DNA from 3 places in the Paenibacillus sp. J5 genome. Region 1 is predicted to be linked to each of the others. Evidence: riboswitches for the same ligand, from Rfam matches in the RefSeq annotation. Region 1 holds a riboswitch; each other region holds the start of a gene.
The links. A riboswitch is a leader RNA that binds a small molecule or an ion and turns the genes downstream of it on or off. The one in region 1 is predicted to bind cyclic di-GMP.
Positions count from the first base shown of each region.

Region 2: another riboswitch for cyclic di-GMP. It lies ahead of ACY1JZ_RS14090 (non-ribosomal peptide synthetase); the one in region 1 lies ahead of ACY1JZ_RS08170 (chemotaxis protein CheX).
Region 3: another riboswitch for cyclic di-GMP. It lies ahead of ACY1JZ_RS19620 (methyl-accepting chemotaxis protein); the one in region 1 lies ahead of ACY1JZ_RS08170 (chemotaxis protein CheX).

Region 1 is NZ_JBUEDD010000004.1:157,936-163,842, forward strand. It holds gene ACY1JZ_RS08160 (cytochrome C oxidase subunit IV family protein) at 1-184, shown strand, start outside; gene ctaG (cytochrome c oxidase assembly factor CtaG) at 270-1,172, shown strand; cyclic di-GMP riboswitch class I at 1,376-1,462, shown strand; gene ACY1JZ_RS08170 (chemotaxis protein CheX) at 1,614-2,081, shown strand; gene ACY1JZ_RS08175 (response regulator) at 2,103-2,462, shown strand; gene ACY1JZ_RS08180 (hypothetical protein) at 2,652-3,371, shown strand; gene ACY1JZ_RS08185 (GntR family transcriptional regulator) at 3,393-3,809, shown strand; gene ACY1JZ_RS08190 (ABC transporter ATP-binding protein) at 3,806-4,702, shown strand; gene ACY1JZ_RS08195 (ABC transporter ATP-binding protein) at 4,782-5,684, shown strand; gene ACY1JZ_RS08200 (ABC transporter permease) at 5,644-5,907, shown strand, end outside.
Region 2 is NZ_JBUEDD010000007.1:11,111-17,017, reverse strand. It holds gene ACY1JZ_RS14090 (non-ribosomal peptide synthetase) at 1-1,398, opposite strand, end outside; cyclic di-GMP riboswitch class I at 1,507-1,591, opposite strand; gene ACY1JZ_RS14085 (vWA domain-containing protein) at 1,821-2,519, opposite strand; partial or broken gene ACY1JZ_RS14080 (TerD family protein) at 2,601-3,119, opposite strand; gene ACY1JZ_RS14075 (TrmH family RNA methyltransferase) at 3,167-3,967, opposite strand; gene ACY1JZ_RS14070 (potassium channel family protein) at 3,974-4,639, opposite strand; gene sspI (small acid-soluble spore protein SspI) at 4,810-5,040, shown strand; gene ACY1JZ_RS14060 (alpha-D-ribose 1-methylphosphonate 5-triphosphate diphosphatase) at 5,041-5,907, opposite strand, start outside.
Region 3 is NZ_JBUEDD010000011.1:64,921-70,827, reverse strand. It holds gene ACY1JZ_RS19630 (hypothetical protein) at 245-643, opposite strand; gene ACY1JZ_RS19625 (alpha/beta hydrolase family protein) at 914-2,563, opposite strand; gene ACY1JZ_RS19620 (methyl-accepting chemotaxis protein) at 2,635-4,419, opposite strand; cyclic di-GMP riboswitch class I at 4,507-4,592, opposite strand; gene ACY1JZ_RS19615 (FAD-dependent oxidoreductase) at 4,888-5,907, opposite strand, start outside.

The DNA of each region.
Region 1 (5,907 bases):
GATCAATACTATGTTCACGTACATTTTGCTGCTAGTTATGGCTGGCATTCAGGTCTATATCCAGATGGCATTCTGGATGCACATGAAGGACCGTGGCCATATGTATGCTACAGTGGGAATTTTAACAGGTGTGTTTGTTGTATTTACGATGGTAGTTATGGCTGAATATTGGGTTTGGTGGTAATATCGAGCCTGATTAGGCGGAGATGGGCGGTCGCGATGTAGTGACCGCTCTTTCTTCATTTTTAACATGGAGGAGGTAATCCGAAGTGCTGGGGTTGCAGTACTTTTCCTTTGAAGACTTGTGGAGTCCAGTGGTGCTCTTCGTATGCGCCGCGCTAACGATCCTGTACTTTTATATCATCGGCCCGTGGAGGGAGAGACATTATCCGCTCGAGGCGAAGGTATCCGCAAAGTCGAAAATGTGGTTCGTGTTGGGGATCACCTTGTATTATCTGTGCCAGGGCGGGCCATTGGAGCTGCTGGGTCATTTGACCTTTACCTTCCATATGACGAATATGTCGATTACGTATCTGATTGTACCTCCGCTCATTTTGCTGGGTATTCCGGCATTTGTCTGGAGGCACGTGTTCTCTGCAAGCTTCTGGAGGCCTTTTAGATGGATGATGCACCCCTTGCTGACGCTGGTGCTGTTCAACATGTTGTTCTCGATCTATCATGTACCGGTTGTGCATGATTATGTAATGGTTCATTTCACCATACATCGAATCTATTACTTGGGCATGTTGATCGCTGCCTTTATGATGTGGTGGCAAATTGTATGTCCGGTAAAGGAATGGGCACGTCTTACGGATGTGAAGAAGATGGGCTATGTGTTTGCGAATGGTGTTCTGCTGACACCAGCCTGCGCCTTGATTATCTTCTCCGGTTCGCCTTTATTTGCCATGTACAATGATCCTGAAATATGGGCCAATGCGATGGGCTACTGTGTGTCGGGCGACACCAGTCTGCTGCTGGCGCAATTCCAAGGACCAGAGTTTTTTAATTTTATGCCTGCGCTGGAGGATCAGCAGCTCGGGGGCATTGTGATGAAATTTGTGCAGGAATTTATGTACGGTATTATTCTGGCTTACGTGTTCTATCATTGGTACCGTCGCGAGCATTCCGATTCCAATGATGATGTGCCGACTCCTGAACCGGCGGGCAGCTAGGTCCAGTCAGGGGTATGAAAGGCATAGTTTGCAAAATAGCCGTCACTTGGGCGGCTTTTTTGTATCTATGCGATGAAATTGAGTGCTGAAGGGTGAGTTACACTTTGGATCAAAAAGTGCATTAAACGACATCTTACGACATTTAATTAAATCTATTGACATATTGAACCAATATATAGTATAAAATAAATAGTGTTTAAGAACTATTAATAGGGCAAACTTAGTGAAAATTAAGGGCGCAAAGCCACGGGCCTAAAGTATGATATTACTACGGCAGCCGGGTTGCACAAGTGATGCATATCTCCTATGCGTACTGTTTGCCCTTGCGTAAAGTAGGGCCTTTTTGTATTTTTCCATTTCGGTTTATGTTGTGCAAGAAGGCGTTCATTTCTGTTCGTGCATGATTGGTAAATTAGTCTTATTAGGGGATGTGTAGAACGCATGGCTTTAAGTATGGAGTATTATCAGGCAGTATCAAGGGTAGGTTCCAATGTGTTATCAGGCTATCTGGGGATGTCCGTCTCGACCTTGGAGCTGCGAGAGCAGGTTCAGCTTAGCACAGATCCTGATGTCTCGGTGAAGATCGAGATGTTGGGGCAACTGGATGGCCGCATCATCTGCGCCATGAATGAAGAGACGGCCAAGCAGATCGTCGGGCGTATGTTTGGTGGAATGGAGATTCAGCAGTTGGACGAGATGGGCTGGAGCGCTATTATGGAATTCGGCAATTGGTTTGTGAGTGGAATCGCAACCGAGTTCTCTAATCAAGGGTTGGATGTGAATATTTCGCATCCGAGCGTTGACCAGCAGCAGGAGAAGGCGTCCCTGGATCACTTTGTTGTGACGCCGCTGGAGAGCGAGTATGGTGTGATTGATATTTATTCAAAACTTGTAATCAAATCAGCTTAGAATAGGAGAGGTCAACTCAGGATGGCAAGAGTAATGGTCGTGGATGACGCTGCTTTTATGCGGATGATGATTAAGCAAATATTGACGGAATCCGGGCATGAGGTCGTTGCCGAGGCAGTGAATGGTCTGGAGGCTATTCAAAAGTATAAGGAAAATATGCCTGATATTGTGACGATGGATATTACGATGCCGGAGCTAGACGGTGTAGAAGCAGTAAAAGAAATCCGCCAAGTCCATTCCAAGGCCAAAATTATTATGTGTTCGGCAATGGGGCAACAGCAGATGGTTGTGAGTGCTATTCAGGCAGGGGCAGCCGATTTTATCGTGAAGCCATTCCAAAAGGACAGGGTGCTCGAGGCCGTACATAAGGCGCTAGGTTGATTTCTATTGCCTACATATAGATGAGAATAGCTTGTTCATGAAATCTCCCTCTGGGGAGATTTTTTGCTTTTTCGGCCGTGTGGCTTGTGCTGCAGGACATTCTGCAACAAATAGTTGACACGGGGGAGACATAGTCATTATACTGTGTATATCAATATATACAGTATAACACTGAATCCAGGAGGGTCTATGAAACATTGGCGCGGGGCAATACATCTGTTGCGCTTTGAGTTGAAGCGCGATTGGCCGTCCTTTATATTCAACATTCTATTCTACACCTATCTGGCGATTATCCTTACACCGTTCGTAGATGAGTCAACGGTCTATTATCAACGATTGAGCTGGATGGTCAATTTTCTTTATCTGTCGCTGCTTCCTTGTATGGGCTTCGCGTTGAATCGCACGATATTCCGCTACTGGCAGGATGACCTCTATAGCCGTAAGGTGGCCATGTGGCGAACGATGCCGATTGCAATCGGGGAGATTGTATGGGCAAGACTGCTTCATCTGAAGTTGATGACGGGTATAGGCATCCTCTACTACTTCGGCTTGCACTATGTGGCGCTGGATCAGCTATGGAATACGGTACCCCATCCTGTAGTTTACATGGGACAGGTCATCGTATGGTATGCTTATGCGCTCGCTATGGGTGTTACGCTTGTATACTGGGAGATCTGTTATTCTGGCAAAACCTTTGTCATCATCTCTTTTGTATATACGTTAATCTTTGTGGGCATAGCAGTGATGCTGCAGAGGATGGGGATAGATGTAAACACCTTTATAATGGGGCAGATGAACGGAAGCGGGTGGTGGATCATGCTGCTGGCTTCAGTAGTGGTGGCCGCTGCTGCTATCGTAAGCGGGGCTGCCTTAATGACGGCGAAGCTCAAGAAGCGGCCCGTTCGATGAGGAAGGAGACGAGGTGATGCTGTGTGGATTCCTATTCAGATTAATGAGATGAGCGCGGAACCGCTCTACCACCAGATTACGGTGCAGCTCCGCGCATTAATTGTCAGCGGGCAACTGGAGGAAGGCACCTTGCTGCCATCGATCCGGGAGCTGGCACAGCAGCTCAAGTGCAGCATCATTACGATCCGCCGCGTCTATCAGGATCTGGAGGTACAGGGGCTGCTGCGCACCCGGCAAGGCACTGGCACTTATGTTGCCCGAGTAGATGAGCAGGAGCGAAGCAGGCATAGGCTGCAATCTGTCGTGACGGCATTCGAAGCGGCGGTAGATGCTGCGCTGCGTGTGCAATGCACATCGGAGGAGATGGAAACGATATTGCGAGAGGTCATTGCAGCGCGGCAGAGCAAGCCGACAGAGGGGAGGGAAGCGGATAGATGACGGATACGATTATTCAGTTGGAGCAAGTTGTACTGGAGCGGGAGCACTTCCGGCTGGGACCGCTCCAGTTGGAGATTCCCAAGGGGTATATCTCAGCAATAGTGGGGCCCAATGGTTCGGGCAAAAGCTCGACCTTCCAGTTGCTGCTGCGTCAGATCATGCCAGATAGCGGTACGATTACGCTGCTCGGTGAGCGTGTGGACGATGAGAGAGGCGAGCTTGCAGCGAAGAAGAAAATCGGTTATCTGCCGGAGGAGGCCAGCAGCCAGGAGAACTGGATGCGCGGCAAGGATAAGGCTGACTTTGTCCGCTACTGGTATCCGAGCTGGAATGTAAATCGTTACAACGAGCTGCTGCGTCTGTTCGAGGTCAATGACAATATGAAGCTTGGCAAGCTATCCAAGGGCTTGCGCCGCAAGCTGGATCTGGCGATTACACTGGCGCACAGTCCAGAGCTGCTGCTGCTGGATGAGCCCTCCTCGGGTCTTGACCCGATCTCCTGGAAGAAAATGCTCCATGTGCTGCAGCAGTATATGGAGGAGGACAATCGGACGATTGTGATGGCGACCCACATTATGGATGAGGTCAAGCGGCTGGCAGATTACATTATATTTATGGCGAACGGGCGCTTGCTGGGCGTCTATGAGAAGGATGAGCTGCTGGGCAATTGGCATGCCTTCTTCCTCAAGGAGCAGGATGCAAGTGAGCTCAGACTTAGGCAACTGCCTGGGATGGAGAGGCTGGAGGCAGTAGGCGGCGGCTTCCTGCGAGTCATATCGAGCGAGGCCAGAGCGGCCGAGCAGTGGTTGATCGCGGAGGGCTGGAGCATTAACGGTCAGCAGCCGCTGGAGATGGACGACATCTTAGAGGTTCTGATGGCGATAAGCGGTTAAGCCCGTAATACAATCTAAGCAGCGCTGCCATGGCAGAGGAAGCTTGGGCGATAATCTATAACTAAAGGAAGTGTATAAGATGAAGCCACTAGTGCTGGAGCAGGTGTCAAAGCAATATGGGGAGAAGACGGCCGTCAACCGGATGAATCTGGAGGTAGAGGCTGGTGAAATCTATGGTCTGCTGGGAGCGAACGGAGCGGGCAAGACGACGACGATGCGGATGGTGCTTGGTCTTATCTATCCAGACTCCGGTTCCATTCGCTACCACGGCAAGCCGTACAGTCAGGAACAACTCCGTATGCTCGGCTACCTGCCGGAGGAGCGGGGGATGTATCCTAAGGTGAAGATTAGCGATCAAGTGATCTATCTCGCGCAGCTTCGTGGCATGACGCGCAAGGATGCAGATCGCAGCCTTAGAAGCTGGCTGGAGAGGTTCAACATTACAGAATACTACAATATGAAGGTAGAGGAGCTGTCGAAGGGCAACCAGCAGAAGATTCAGTTCATCGCTGCTGTCATTCATGATCCGCAGATTCTCATTCTGGATGAAGCATTCAGCGGACTGGACCCGGTCAATGTCGAGCTGCTGAAGAAGACAGTGAAGGAGCTGCGGGACAATGGCAAGTGTATCCTGTTCTCTACTCACCGCATGGAGCATGTCGAGGAGCTGTGCCGTAACATTACTATTATGCACCGCTCGAACCCGGTTATTCAGGGTGAACTGAAGGATATTAAGAAGCAGTTCCCACGCGAGCGGGTCGTTCTTGGCAGCGAGCAGCCAATTCAGGGGCTGGAGACAGTCGCAGGCGTAGTAAGAGTCGAGCGGCTAGAGAATGGGTATCAGGTGTGGATTCAACGCGAGGACACGGCTCAACTGCTGCTAAGGCATGCGATGGAGCAGACGACGCTGACCCGCTTTGAGTTGCTAGAGCCAACCTTGAATGAAATCTTTATCAGAACGGTGGGTGAGTCCAATGAATAATTTCTTCACTGTAGTCAGCTTCACGATGCGCAACAAGCTGCGCGCCAAGTCCTTTGTGGTCACTACGATTATCATCGCGGCACTGCTATGCATCGGTGTGAATCTTCCTTACATCATCTCGAAATTCAACAGCGATAGCGGCCCGGACAAGATCGGCTACATCCAGGGTAATGTGGCGAGTGTAACGGAGCCACTGAAGGCCTACCTTGCGGCTCCCGTTGAT
Region 2 (5,907 bases), on a different contig from region 1:
AGCGCCAACGAGCAGATAAGGGAAGATCTCCCATACCGAAGCATCAAAGCCAAAGCCCGCATACTTGATCGCGCGATCCTGGTCGCTTACTTCAAATTCTCTCTGATGCCAGGTACAGAGATTGATGAGCGAACGATGCTCAACCATGACCCCCTTCGGCCTGCCTGTTGAACCTGAGGTATAGATCACATAGGCAAGATCATCCGGCTGTGCCTGCCTGTCCAGCAGATCATCCGCACCCTGCCGAGCTTCGTTCTCCCAAGTGACCGTCCCCTGAGTGGCTGCCCCTGCCTGCACAGCCTCGGCCGCGCATAGAATCTCCCCATCGAACCCGGACAAGCCGTCCCTCGGCATTCCAGGCTCGATGACACACAGCCGTGTACCGCTATCCTGCAGCATGTAAGCGATACGATCGGCAGGATACGCCGGATCAATCGGAAGATACGCCGCCCCCGTCTTCAAGATCGCCAGTACGCCCGTCAGCATCTCCAGTGAAGGCGAGGCCATAATTCCGACGATCTGTCCCGGCTCGGCTCCTCTGCGCCGCAGTTGCCATGCCAGGCATTCCGCCCGCTCATTCAGCTCCTGGTAGGTTAGCCGTTCTCCCCGGCATACTGCTGCCGTAAGATGCGGCGCACGCGCCACCTGCTCCTCGAAGAGTGCATGTACGGTCGTATCGGACGGATACGCCATATCCGTCGAGTTCCAACTGGCAAGCAGCTCACACTCCTCCGCCGTCAGTAGCTCCACATGTCCAAGCGGAAGCTGTGGCGTATGCAGCCACGCCATGATCACATGGCGCAGATGCCCTGCCAGGCGGTGGATAAATGGCTGTGCAAAAAAGGCTGGCGCATATAGCACTTCCAGCTTCCCATCATCATATTGAATAATCAGATCGTATCGATGCTTCAGCTCTTCCGCAGGCACGCCCTTTCCCAGCAGCAGTCCCGTATTCAAGCTAGGCATCTCCCCTCCCAGGCCACATAGCTCTGTGGTCTCCTTCAGGGATAGAGCCGAACGCTCCCTGTCTGCAAGCTCAGCATGAGCCTGCAGCATATGGGTATGTATCGGCGCATTAGCATCTGTATGTATAATAAATGGAACCGTATGTTCTGCCGAACGAATGACTGCAAAAGCCGTCTGCTCCATTCGCAAGTATCTGCTCAGCAGTGCGCTCCAGGCACCACATAAGAGCGATTCATTATTTACCCCTCCCCATTCACAAGCCTCGTGAAGCTGCGCTTTATCCTCCATGAGCCATGAGTCTATGGACTCATGCTTCCATTGCTTATCCTGTGATGCAGCCGAATATAGCCTCAAAATCGAAGGCTCCCCCAGCAAGTCAAGCTCATTTGTCCATTTCGTCCGGTTCCATGCCTTTGCTTCCAACTGGTTCATTTTCATTGCTCCTTTTGAGTGTGTATGAGAGTAGAAGAATGAAAGCAAAAAAATAACTCTACTTGCCGAAAGTAGAGTTACATTTTAAGAAAATGAAGCATTCTTAAGTTCGGCAACTGGCTGGCATAGCGTTCCCGCTGTAGCCCCTGTAGCTTTGCGTCACTACCTTTCGATAGGTTTGCCCTATTCAGTTGTCACATAAAACCATCATATGAGTTACAAGTCCTAATATATCATAGTTGATATAAAAATACATGCATGATTTTGTGAAATTTCGTATACAAAATAGTATAAAAGTAAGTATGTAAAAGCAAAGTTATAGCTAATTATGACTTTTGTCATAGAAAAACATCAATAAACCTTGACCGATATTAGGAGTAAACCTATTAGGGGCCAAGGTTGAATCGTGTCAAAAAAGTGGACTAGCGGGCGTTCTTAATAATGCCCTTCGCTGTCGCAGCCGTAATCCACTTAGGGAATTCATTCAATAACTGATCGTACAGTTGCTCATCCGATACGTTCTCTATATCGTGCAACTGGAAGAAGCCTGCGTTGTCTACGATCCGCCCCTTCATCGTATCTAATTCCTTCAATACTTTAAAATTAGAGGTTCCGATTCCAACAAACTGCCAGAATACAGGCTGGACCGCCGAATTGGCTATGACCTTCCGAATTCTCTTGTCCACTCCACCGTCATTAATAAAAATAATGAAGACCGGGGTATCCCCAGGTTCCTCATCGATATATTTGCGAAGCACATCCTCCATAACGAGCGGCTCGTTATTGCTCCTGAACTTGGAGATCGCCGGGTTATCCAGCACCTCTCTGTTCACATAGCCTGGGAAGTCATGCTCCGTTACCGAAGGCAAGCGGCTGAACTCCGAATCATAGACCCAGACATCCAGTGTCGCATTATCATCAAACTTGCAGGCAACCGCCAGAATGCGTTCCACAACCTGTTGGACGGTTCCCTTCCTGTATAGCTGTATCATTGAGCCTGAGATGTCCAGGACGAGACCTACCCGTGCGACCACGCCGCTCAGTTGCTTCTTTTCTAGTGTAATCTGCACCAGTCGCTTGCGCAGATCAATCGGCGTCTGAGGCGGAGCCTCTTCCTTCAGGGGAACAGGAGTCTCCACCGCTGCTGCTGCTGCAGGCTCTTGACTGCTGCTCTCTTCGACCTCCAGTCCGAAGCTTCTGCATAATGCTTCCAGTCCACCGTAGTAACCGCTCCCGATCGCGTTGAATTTCCATTCTCCGTTGTGCCTGTACAATTCCCCTGCCACGACAGCCGTTTCCTTGGTCAACTCGGCTCCGTATTCATAGCGGTACAGCTCGGCTCTGGTCTGCCCATCTCGGATACTCACATATAGGCCGGACACATCTTGCATCGTATAGCCCAACTGCTCTGCTTCATGAATCGTGACCGTGAAGGCAATCGCTTCAATCTGACTGTCTACACGATCCAGCCATACTGCGATCTGCTCCTTCCCTCCGCGATCGGCATCCGCTGTGTGGTGGACGGAACCGCCCCGTTCCTCAGGATTGCCATAGAAGATAAAATGCTCATCCTGCTCACATCGTCTGCTTGCAGACAGCATGAATGCCGCCGCATCAATGTCCATCGTCTCTTTACCGACCTGCCAGCCAAAGCATATCAGAATGGACGATAATCGTCGCCCCTTCGTAATATCTACCTTCTGTCCCTTGAGCAGCTTCATCGATGTGCCGCCTCCCTATAATAACTAGTCCATCATGGATGAGTCGATCAACCTTCCCTCTGCCGCAGCGCCTCATACAGCAGCACCGTAGTCGCCATAGCAACATTGAGCGATTCGGCCTTGCCGCGCATCGGGATGCGCACGGTCTCGTCCACCAGACGCTCAGCCTCGGGCGACAGTCCCTTCGACTCATTGCCCATGACGAGCCAGGTTGGACCTGTCCAGTCGCAGCCATAGCAGGAGTGCTGTGCCTGCAGACTCGTGCCCAGCAGCCGCATGCCGCGGCGCTTGCCCTCAGGCAACAGCTCTCCCAGATCAGCATGAAGCACAGGCAGATGATACAGCGAGCCCATCGTAGAGCGCACCGTCTTCGGATTGTAGAGGTCGGCGCAGCCTGCCCCCAGCACCACAGCACTCGCACCGACCGCGTCCGCGCTGCGAATGATCGTGCCAACATTTCCCGGATCGCTCACCCCGTCGAGCACGACGACGAGCGCCTGCGAATCATATAAGGTCTCGGTCGAATAGCTCCGCTTGGCTACGACAGCAAATACAGGCGGCGGTGTGGAGGTGCCCGTACATTTGGCCAGGATGGTCGGCACAGCGCTCACCCATTCGCCAGCAGCCGACGACACCGCATCGTCTCTCAGCTCGGCAGGGATGCCTCTCTCCTCATCGAATACGATGCATTCGATCTCGGCACCCGATGCCGCCGCCTCCTGAATCAGATGAACGCCCTCAATGATATACCGGGCGCTGCGATCACGGTGCTTCTTCTCCAGCAGCGCAGCCCACTGCTTGACCTTTGCATTTTGTACGGATGTAATTCGTGTAATCGGTGTATTCATCTATGATCAGCCTTCCGAATAAGCCAGCTCCAGGCTCTTGAGATCTTTATTTTTCCCGACGACCACCAGAATATCTTCCGGTTGAATCAGATCATCGGCATTGGGCGAGATATTCATGGCGGTGCCCTTCTTGATGGCCATGACGTTGCAGCCGAACCTGGCCCGCAGGTTGAGTCCCTTCAAGCTCTTCCCAATCATCCCCTCGGTCGCGAGAATCTCGGCAATACTGTGATCCTCCGACAGCTCGATAAAATCAAGGATGTTCGGCGAGATGAGATGATGCGCGAGCCGCAGCCCCATATCCCGCTCTGGATAGATGATTTTGTCTGCGCCAATCTTATGGAGCACCTTGCCATGCAGCTCATTTTGCGCCTTCACGATGATCCGGGCTACGCCCATATCCTTCAAGATCAGCGTCGTCAATATACTTGCTTGAATGTCCTGTCCAATCGCGACGACAACCACATCAAAGTTGCGAATGCCCAGCGAGCGCATCGCTTCCTCATCGGTTGAATCGGCTGTGACGGCATACGTTACGATGCTCACAATATCCTGGATACGATGCTCGTCCGAATCAATCGCCAGCACCTGAAATCCCATCTCCGAGAGCGACCGGGCAACACTGGAGCCGAATCGTCCCATCCCGATCACTGCAAACTGCTTTTTGCTCACCTGGCCTCACCCGCTCCTTCCTCTTGTGACCATCAACATTATACCAATATTTTAACCCAGCCTCCAGCCGCAACGCTTGATGCCCTGGCTTATGCAAGGCTGCACCAAGCATGAAATCAAGCCATTGCGGTTATATTAAGCGGGACAATTAAAGATGGAGGGATAATTGCATGATGAATCTGGATCTGCGGCAAGCGATCGTTCAACGTGTGCAGCAAAAATCGGATGAGGAGCTGACGGACGTCATCGAAAGCTCAATCGGCAACGATGAACGCACATTGCCTGGACTCGGTGTATTGTTCGAGATCATCTGGCAAGGCCTCGACCCGAATACACAGCACTCGCTCGTTCAGACACTGCAACGCCAGTTACAGACTCAAGGCAGTCAGCAGCCTACCTGATCAAGTCGCCCGAAAGTAGGTATTGCTCTCATACACCGTCGTTCCGTTGACCAAGGTACGCCGTACCATCGGATAGCCGTCGAAGGTCTCGACCAGGATCAGATCAGCCTTTTTGCCAAGCTCCAGTGAACCGACTAGCCGATCAACGCCCAGTGCCTGGGCTGGCTTGAGCGTAGCCATCGCAGTGGCTGCAGCCAGCCCTTGCTCTGTGCCTGCTCTCTCCAGCAGCACAGCTAGCTTGAATACGGCCGCCAGCATCGCAGCGGGATGATAGTCTGAGCATAATACATTCGCTGCTCCGGCAGTAATGGCAGCAGCGGCGCTCATATTTTTATCGTGAGACCCGCCGCGCACCACATTCGGTGCACCTACGCACACATACAGTCCTCGGCTTGTCGCATGTCGCGCAGTTTCCAGATTCATCGGAAATTCGGAGATATTAACACCGAACCGGATGAACTGATCCACGCGCTCCGCGCTGTCATCATCATGAGAGGCCACAGAGATGCCGCGCTCAGCAGCCAGCCTGCCCAGCGCCTCCAGATGCCGCCAGTCCACCTGACGCTGACGCTCCAGCAGATCCGTCACGATCTCCTTCACTTCATATACGTCCACACCCTGATTTTTCATCACATAACGCTCAAATGATCCCTCTTCTTTATACTGCCCTTGACCCGGCGAATGATCCATGAACGACAGATAGTCGATCTTGCCCTCCTGAATATACCGTTCCACGATCGGCAGCCCATCCAGATGGGCGACCTCGTATCGCAGATGAATGCCATGACGGATCATCGCACGGCGGCTGCGGTAAGCATGAATCAGCTCCACCATCTCTGTCAGCAGATGATCCCCGCGCAGACTTAG
Region 3 (5,907 bases), on a different contig from region 1:
AGAGACGTAGCTGCGGCGCACAAGGTTCATAGGGTGGGTTCTTCATGGGAAGCCGCGGGCGTCCTGTTGATCTGTCTCCATCATAGCTAATGTCGGCGCTCAGAGCAATCTTGCCGCACGTATCTCTTGCGCCAATGCCATGCGGACAGTGCAAAGAGCCAAGGGGCGGGGACGATGCCCTTCCCTTGGCTCTGCTTGATGCTTGCAACGTGTTCTCTCGATAAGCTGCCGCCGCTGGCGCAGGCTAAGCGTATACGGAGGCGGAGATGGTGATTGGGCCGTTGGCTGTGGCCAGTGCAACTGTCGAACGGCCAAAGAGCTGGATGACATGATGGCCTACCGGGACATTGGTCAGGATCGTCTGGAAGGCTGTCGTATCGCTCTGGGTAGCGGTGGTGACACTCTGGAAGGCGGAGCCCGAAGGGATGCCATCGACCGTTACGGTGTAGACGAGAGAAGTAGGAGCAGCATTAATGGAACCGATGGTTGATAGGATCTCCAGGAAATTAGTCGGCTGAGCCACATAGATGCCCAGTGTGACCAGCAGCGTATCTACGCCTACTGGAAGATTAACTGCCGGTGGGACAGGAAGGCCTGCCTGGTTCCCGACAAGACCACGGTTATAGTTAATCAAGGTTGGCATGGGTAATCTCTCCTTTCGTTGGGGGATGCTATATTCTATGAGAGATTAGTAGGGGCGGTATGGATGAATAGCTGTACAAGCCTTAATTCCCACGCTTGTCCCTGCGATTGTGCGCTTACAGCTTCGGCACCTAGCGGCCGGGGCGATGCCGGTGGCCTCGTAAGATTAGTGAGAACGCCAGACAGACCTGATCGGAGTGATCAGGTCTGTTACGACAATTCGTTAGCGGTTGCTATGGCGGGTCAAGCCTTCTGTAGCAGGGTGTGCGGGCTATTTTGAGGCATCCGACGAGTTATTAATAAATGCGGCCATGTCTTGAATGAGCTGGAAGGACACATTGGCTGGCTCGTAATATTCGCTGCCGACGGATAAGCCCTTATATTCTGCAAGCAGATGGTTCACATTCGGATAGGACTTGAAGGTGACATCGGTGCGATCCTTCAACGCATCCTTCCAGGCAGTGAGCTCCTTCAACGGCACTTGCCAGTCGTTCTCACCTTGCAGCACGAGCAGCCGACCCTTCTGGCTGGCAGCCGTCTCCGCTGCCTTATAGTCACGCAGCGCGTACCACCAGTAGGCAGGCTGCAGCGGGAACTGAGCGGGTAGCTTATCGGTGGAATATTGGCGGTCGTTGATCACGTCGACAGCAGATTGCCAGAACTGCAACGCCTGCTCCTGAGCAGCGATCGTCTCTGCTGGCAGCTTAAGCTCCTTGAGGCGTGCCAGCAGCTCCTGCTGCTGCTCTGCGAGCAGGTCCTGGAACCGTCCAGCCGGAGCCGCTAGCATGATGGAGCCAGCGATGCTGTCGCTTCGGTCTGCCTCGACAATAAGTGGGACAGCGAAGCCGCCCTGGCTGTGACCGGCGACATAGATGCGGCTGCTATCAATCCCTGGCGTGTTAGCAAGCAACTGGACAGCAGCAAGCGCATCCTGAACGGTCTCCTCCTGAATGGTGATCTTCTGGTTGGACGACATCTTGACGGTATGCTCATACGTGACCTTGTCATACTGGAGTACCGCGATCTGCTGGCTGGCGAGTCCTACAGCCAGGTCGCGGAATACTTTGGCGCTTCCGATCGAGGAATCACGGTCATGCGGCCCTGAGCCGTGCACAAGCACAACGGCCGGGAATGGACCAGTTCCCTTCGGCAGCGTCAGCGTGCCCGGCAAGGCCATGGAGCCATCGCCAAGCTTGATCTCCTGTTGGGTATAATTGCCCTTATCATAATCGGGCTTCTGATACTTGCTTGGCACCGATGGCACGAGATTGAAATCATCCACCAGCCCGTCCTTACTGACACGGATCGTGAAGACAAAGGCTGTCTTGGCCGACTTGTACGTAATGGCCGTATTGGTGTGCACGCTATTGCTGGTAGTCTCGCGCCCAAGCTCCTGCTCCGGCTTGCCCAGATATTGCTCGAAGCCGCTCCACATGACGCCGAGCTGCTGGGCCGAGCCGATGGCTTGCTTCATCGCAGGACTTAAAACGGCATAGGCTGAGTCGGCATCGCCTGCCAGCAGCGCGGCAGCCAGCCGGGACGCGGCGTCCTGCTGCCCGGCCTCGTTAAAGGCGCGGGCGAGCAGATCGGCCGGAATATGGGTCTGATGCTTCACAACGTGCAAGGGCTGCCCAATCTCGAAGGGCTGTCCATTCAGTTGGGCTCTGCCCTCGGCGACGAATAGCACTAGCTTGCTGTCTCCCAGTGTGACTGTTGCGGTACGCGTAGCTTCATCCCAGGTGACCGTTGCTCCGATCTGCGCGGCTGCAGGTCGCAGTGGAATGCCCTGAGCTGCAGATGAAGCCGCAGCCGCAGTGTTCAAGATGGGAGCAGCGCCGAAGGCGGGGGCGGATGCAGTCAGCAGAGCTACAGCGAGCGACAATGCTGCGGTCTTGCGCAGCATGCGGGAATAGTTGTTCATTATGGAACTCCTCTCCAAATTAACTTATACGTAGTACGTTTGAACGAGCATAAAGTTCCACATTAAAAAGCCTAAACTTTAAATAACGAAGTCTGCTCCTGCAGGAGCGAGGAGCTCTGCTTCAAATTCTGAGACAGCTCGCTCAGCTCATTGGATGCGTGCAATTGTCGGCTGGCGAGCTCACTCATGGTGTTCATCTTCCCATTCACATCTGTAGAAGTCGATACCAGATTATCTACGGATTGGACGATCAGGTTCATGCCGCGGCTAATCTCTCCGATGGCAGCAGAGATGTCTGTCATCTGTTCGGACAGAATCCCCGACTGCGCCTCTAACTGCTCAAAGGTTGAGCTAGCGTGCTCGCCAGCCTCCCTCGTCTGCAAAATGACTGCGTTGAAGGCGGACATCCGCTGGGCGCTTTGCTCCAAATCCTGCCGGGTCAGATGCAGCTCGGCGGATATATTGCGAGCAATCTCGTCCGTCTGGGTAGACAGCTTGCGAATCTCCTCGGCGACGACTGCAAAGCCGCGCCCGTGCTCGCCAGCTCGCGCCGACTCAATCGAAGCGTTGAGCGAGAGGAGATTGGTTTGCTGGTTAATATCCTGTATGCCGGTCAGGAAGCTGCTAATTTGCCCATACCGTTCCTGTGTCGTGCGGAAGGAGGCGATCAGAGAGGCAAACTGCTCGATCGTCTCATGTACCTGTGTCATCACCGTATTCATCCGCTGCAGGCCGGTCTGCGCCGATTGGCGCATCTGCTGCATATCCTCGTTAATCTGTTGGCTGGAGGCGTCGATCTGCTGAGAGCTTGCGGACACCTGCTCCGTAATGGAGGAGATGGAGGCTGTCTCGTCATGCTGGGATTGAAGCAGCGTCTGGCTGTGGTCGACCCCGTCCTTGACCTCCTCGGACATATTCTTGTTCTGCTTCGATTGCCCATCCATCGCTTCCGAGATACGCAGCACCTCCTGACTGACATGATGAGTAGACCGGACCGTCTGGCGCAGATTATTCCCCATCTCCTGCAGCATCTGGTCGATGGCGCCAAATTCATTGTTCCGGGAATAGCTGTCGGCATAGGTGAAGTCGTTGTCCTTGTAAGCATTGATTCGCCGCGTGATGCTGCGCAGGCCGCGCCGGATGTTCATAGCCACCCGGTATGACATCAGGAAAGGCAGGATGGCAAGGACAATAATGTTGACAATGATGACGACAGTCGTCATGTCCACCCGGTCGGACAGCGCCTGCTTCGTAACGGCTATATCATTCGTGAAGCGCTCGTCCAGCTTTTCTGTAGAATACTGCAGCATCACGGTATAGGTTTGCAGCAGACTCTGCAGCAGATCACGCTTATCGAATTCACTCATATTGGTGTCGATCTTCTCATGAATGCTGACCAGATTATTGTAAGCCATCTGAATGACGTTGATCTGCCCAGAGTATTTATGCATCCCGTCTTCAGCGATGAACTGCTCGTCCAGCGCCTGGAAGTCCTGCGCTAGATTATCCAGCTTCTTGGGAATCGCCTCAAGCGTCTGTTGTATGTAGGCTTCGCGGGAGTTGTCCGATTCGGGGCCGGAACCGGTGCCGTGAATCAGAGACACCATATACAGCATCGTCTGGAGCATGCTGTTGCTAATCTCGCGATAGCCGCCCTCCCGCTCCGCCAGCAGGTTGGTTACCTCAATATCGTCTGAAACCACCCGATTGAGCGTAGTGATGGTGATGCCGGATGCGATGTTGACCACGGTGATGATGCTCACGACGACAATCAATTGCTTGACGATGCCGCCACTGAACATGAGGGAAACGCGGGGAAGCTTGAACTTGCTGAATGTTGCGGTGTTAACTTTCATTTTCTCCACTCCTTCGATGAACCCCGAGGAAAGGACAGACATGCAAAAAAGCCACCCGGAAAAGGATAGCTATGCGTCAATCTCGCACTCGGCAGCCTGGCGACCGTAGCAGCATTCCCCTTAGGCCCATGGCTTTGCGTACATGCCTTTCGACATGCTTGCCCTTTTCAGTTCAAGATATGTTCTCTATATGCCCAACGGTACGTCGACCTGAGCCTGTCCGCTCCTGTCTCTGCTGACCCCGTCTCCTTGCCGTTCTGGCTGAATGTCTGGTTCTTGCGAACGATCCAGGTAGGCACCTAGTCAGCAATACATAGATTATACGAGAGTGTGCAAATTTTGTAAATAGATGTCGGATCATGGCAGGTTTTCGCGCTCGCCTGACGGCTAGGGCTCAGGGGAGAGCCAGCCTCTCAGACCTTGCCTAGTGAACCCTAGCTGAGGCTCCCCTGTAGCATCACGCAGCAGCTAGTACCCCGAATTCTCTCCCATCAGGCTATCCAGCATATCATGATGCACGCGCTGCAGCGGCTTCTCGGCAGGGCCTTCAATGACCTCCCCCGTATACGAAAATCTGGAGCCGTGGCAGGGACAATCCCACGTGCGGTCACCGGCATTCCAGTTCACCTCGCAACCGACATGAGTACAGGTCGTGTCGACGATGTGGAGCTGGCCTTGCGGGTCTCTGTATGCCCCTTTGCGTTCACCATTCAGGGTGATAACAGCGCCTTGATCGTTGGACAGGGCGCCAATGCTCGTATCCGGCATCTCCAGCTTGCCTTTGACCAGATGCTTGAGCACATTGAAATTCTCGACGAAAAACCGCTTCAGACTGGGATCTGCATAGAAGCGGGACGGCGAATACATCGCGATATACGGATTATCCTTGCCGAGGACGATGTCCTTCAGCACATGCGCGGCGGCTGTGCCATTGGTCATTCCCCATTTTCGGTATCCTGTTGCAATCAGAATGTCGGGACGGGAGGCGGTAATCGCTCCCACATAAGGCATCTTGTCCAATGTAATCAAGTCCTGGGTCGACCATTGATACTCGATGCGATCCAGTCCCAGCACTTCCTCGCCGAACGCCTCTAGCGCCTTGTAATGCTCACGGGTATCCTTGCCTTGTCCCGCCTTGTGGTCGTCTCCGCCAATAAGCACGAGGCTTTCCCCATCTGCCGAGACCGACCGCAATGACCGACTGGGCTGATCTACGCATAGGTACATTCCCCCTGGGAATTGCGTTGTGGTCTTGCAGGCAAGCACATAGGAACGGCTAGCGTACATGCGGGCAGAATACAAGCCCATCCCCTCGTAAAAAGGAAAATGCGAGCAGGCGATTACACGTTTTGCGGTTATTTTATGCCCATCCCGTGTCAGCACTGCCGTCTCGCCTCCGTCCTCCTGGACGTTGACGGCAACCGTATGCTCATAGATGTGCGCCCCCGCCTTCCGCAGAGCATCAACCAGGTGAGCCAGATATTTCAA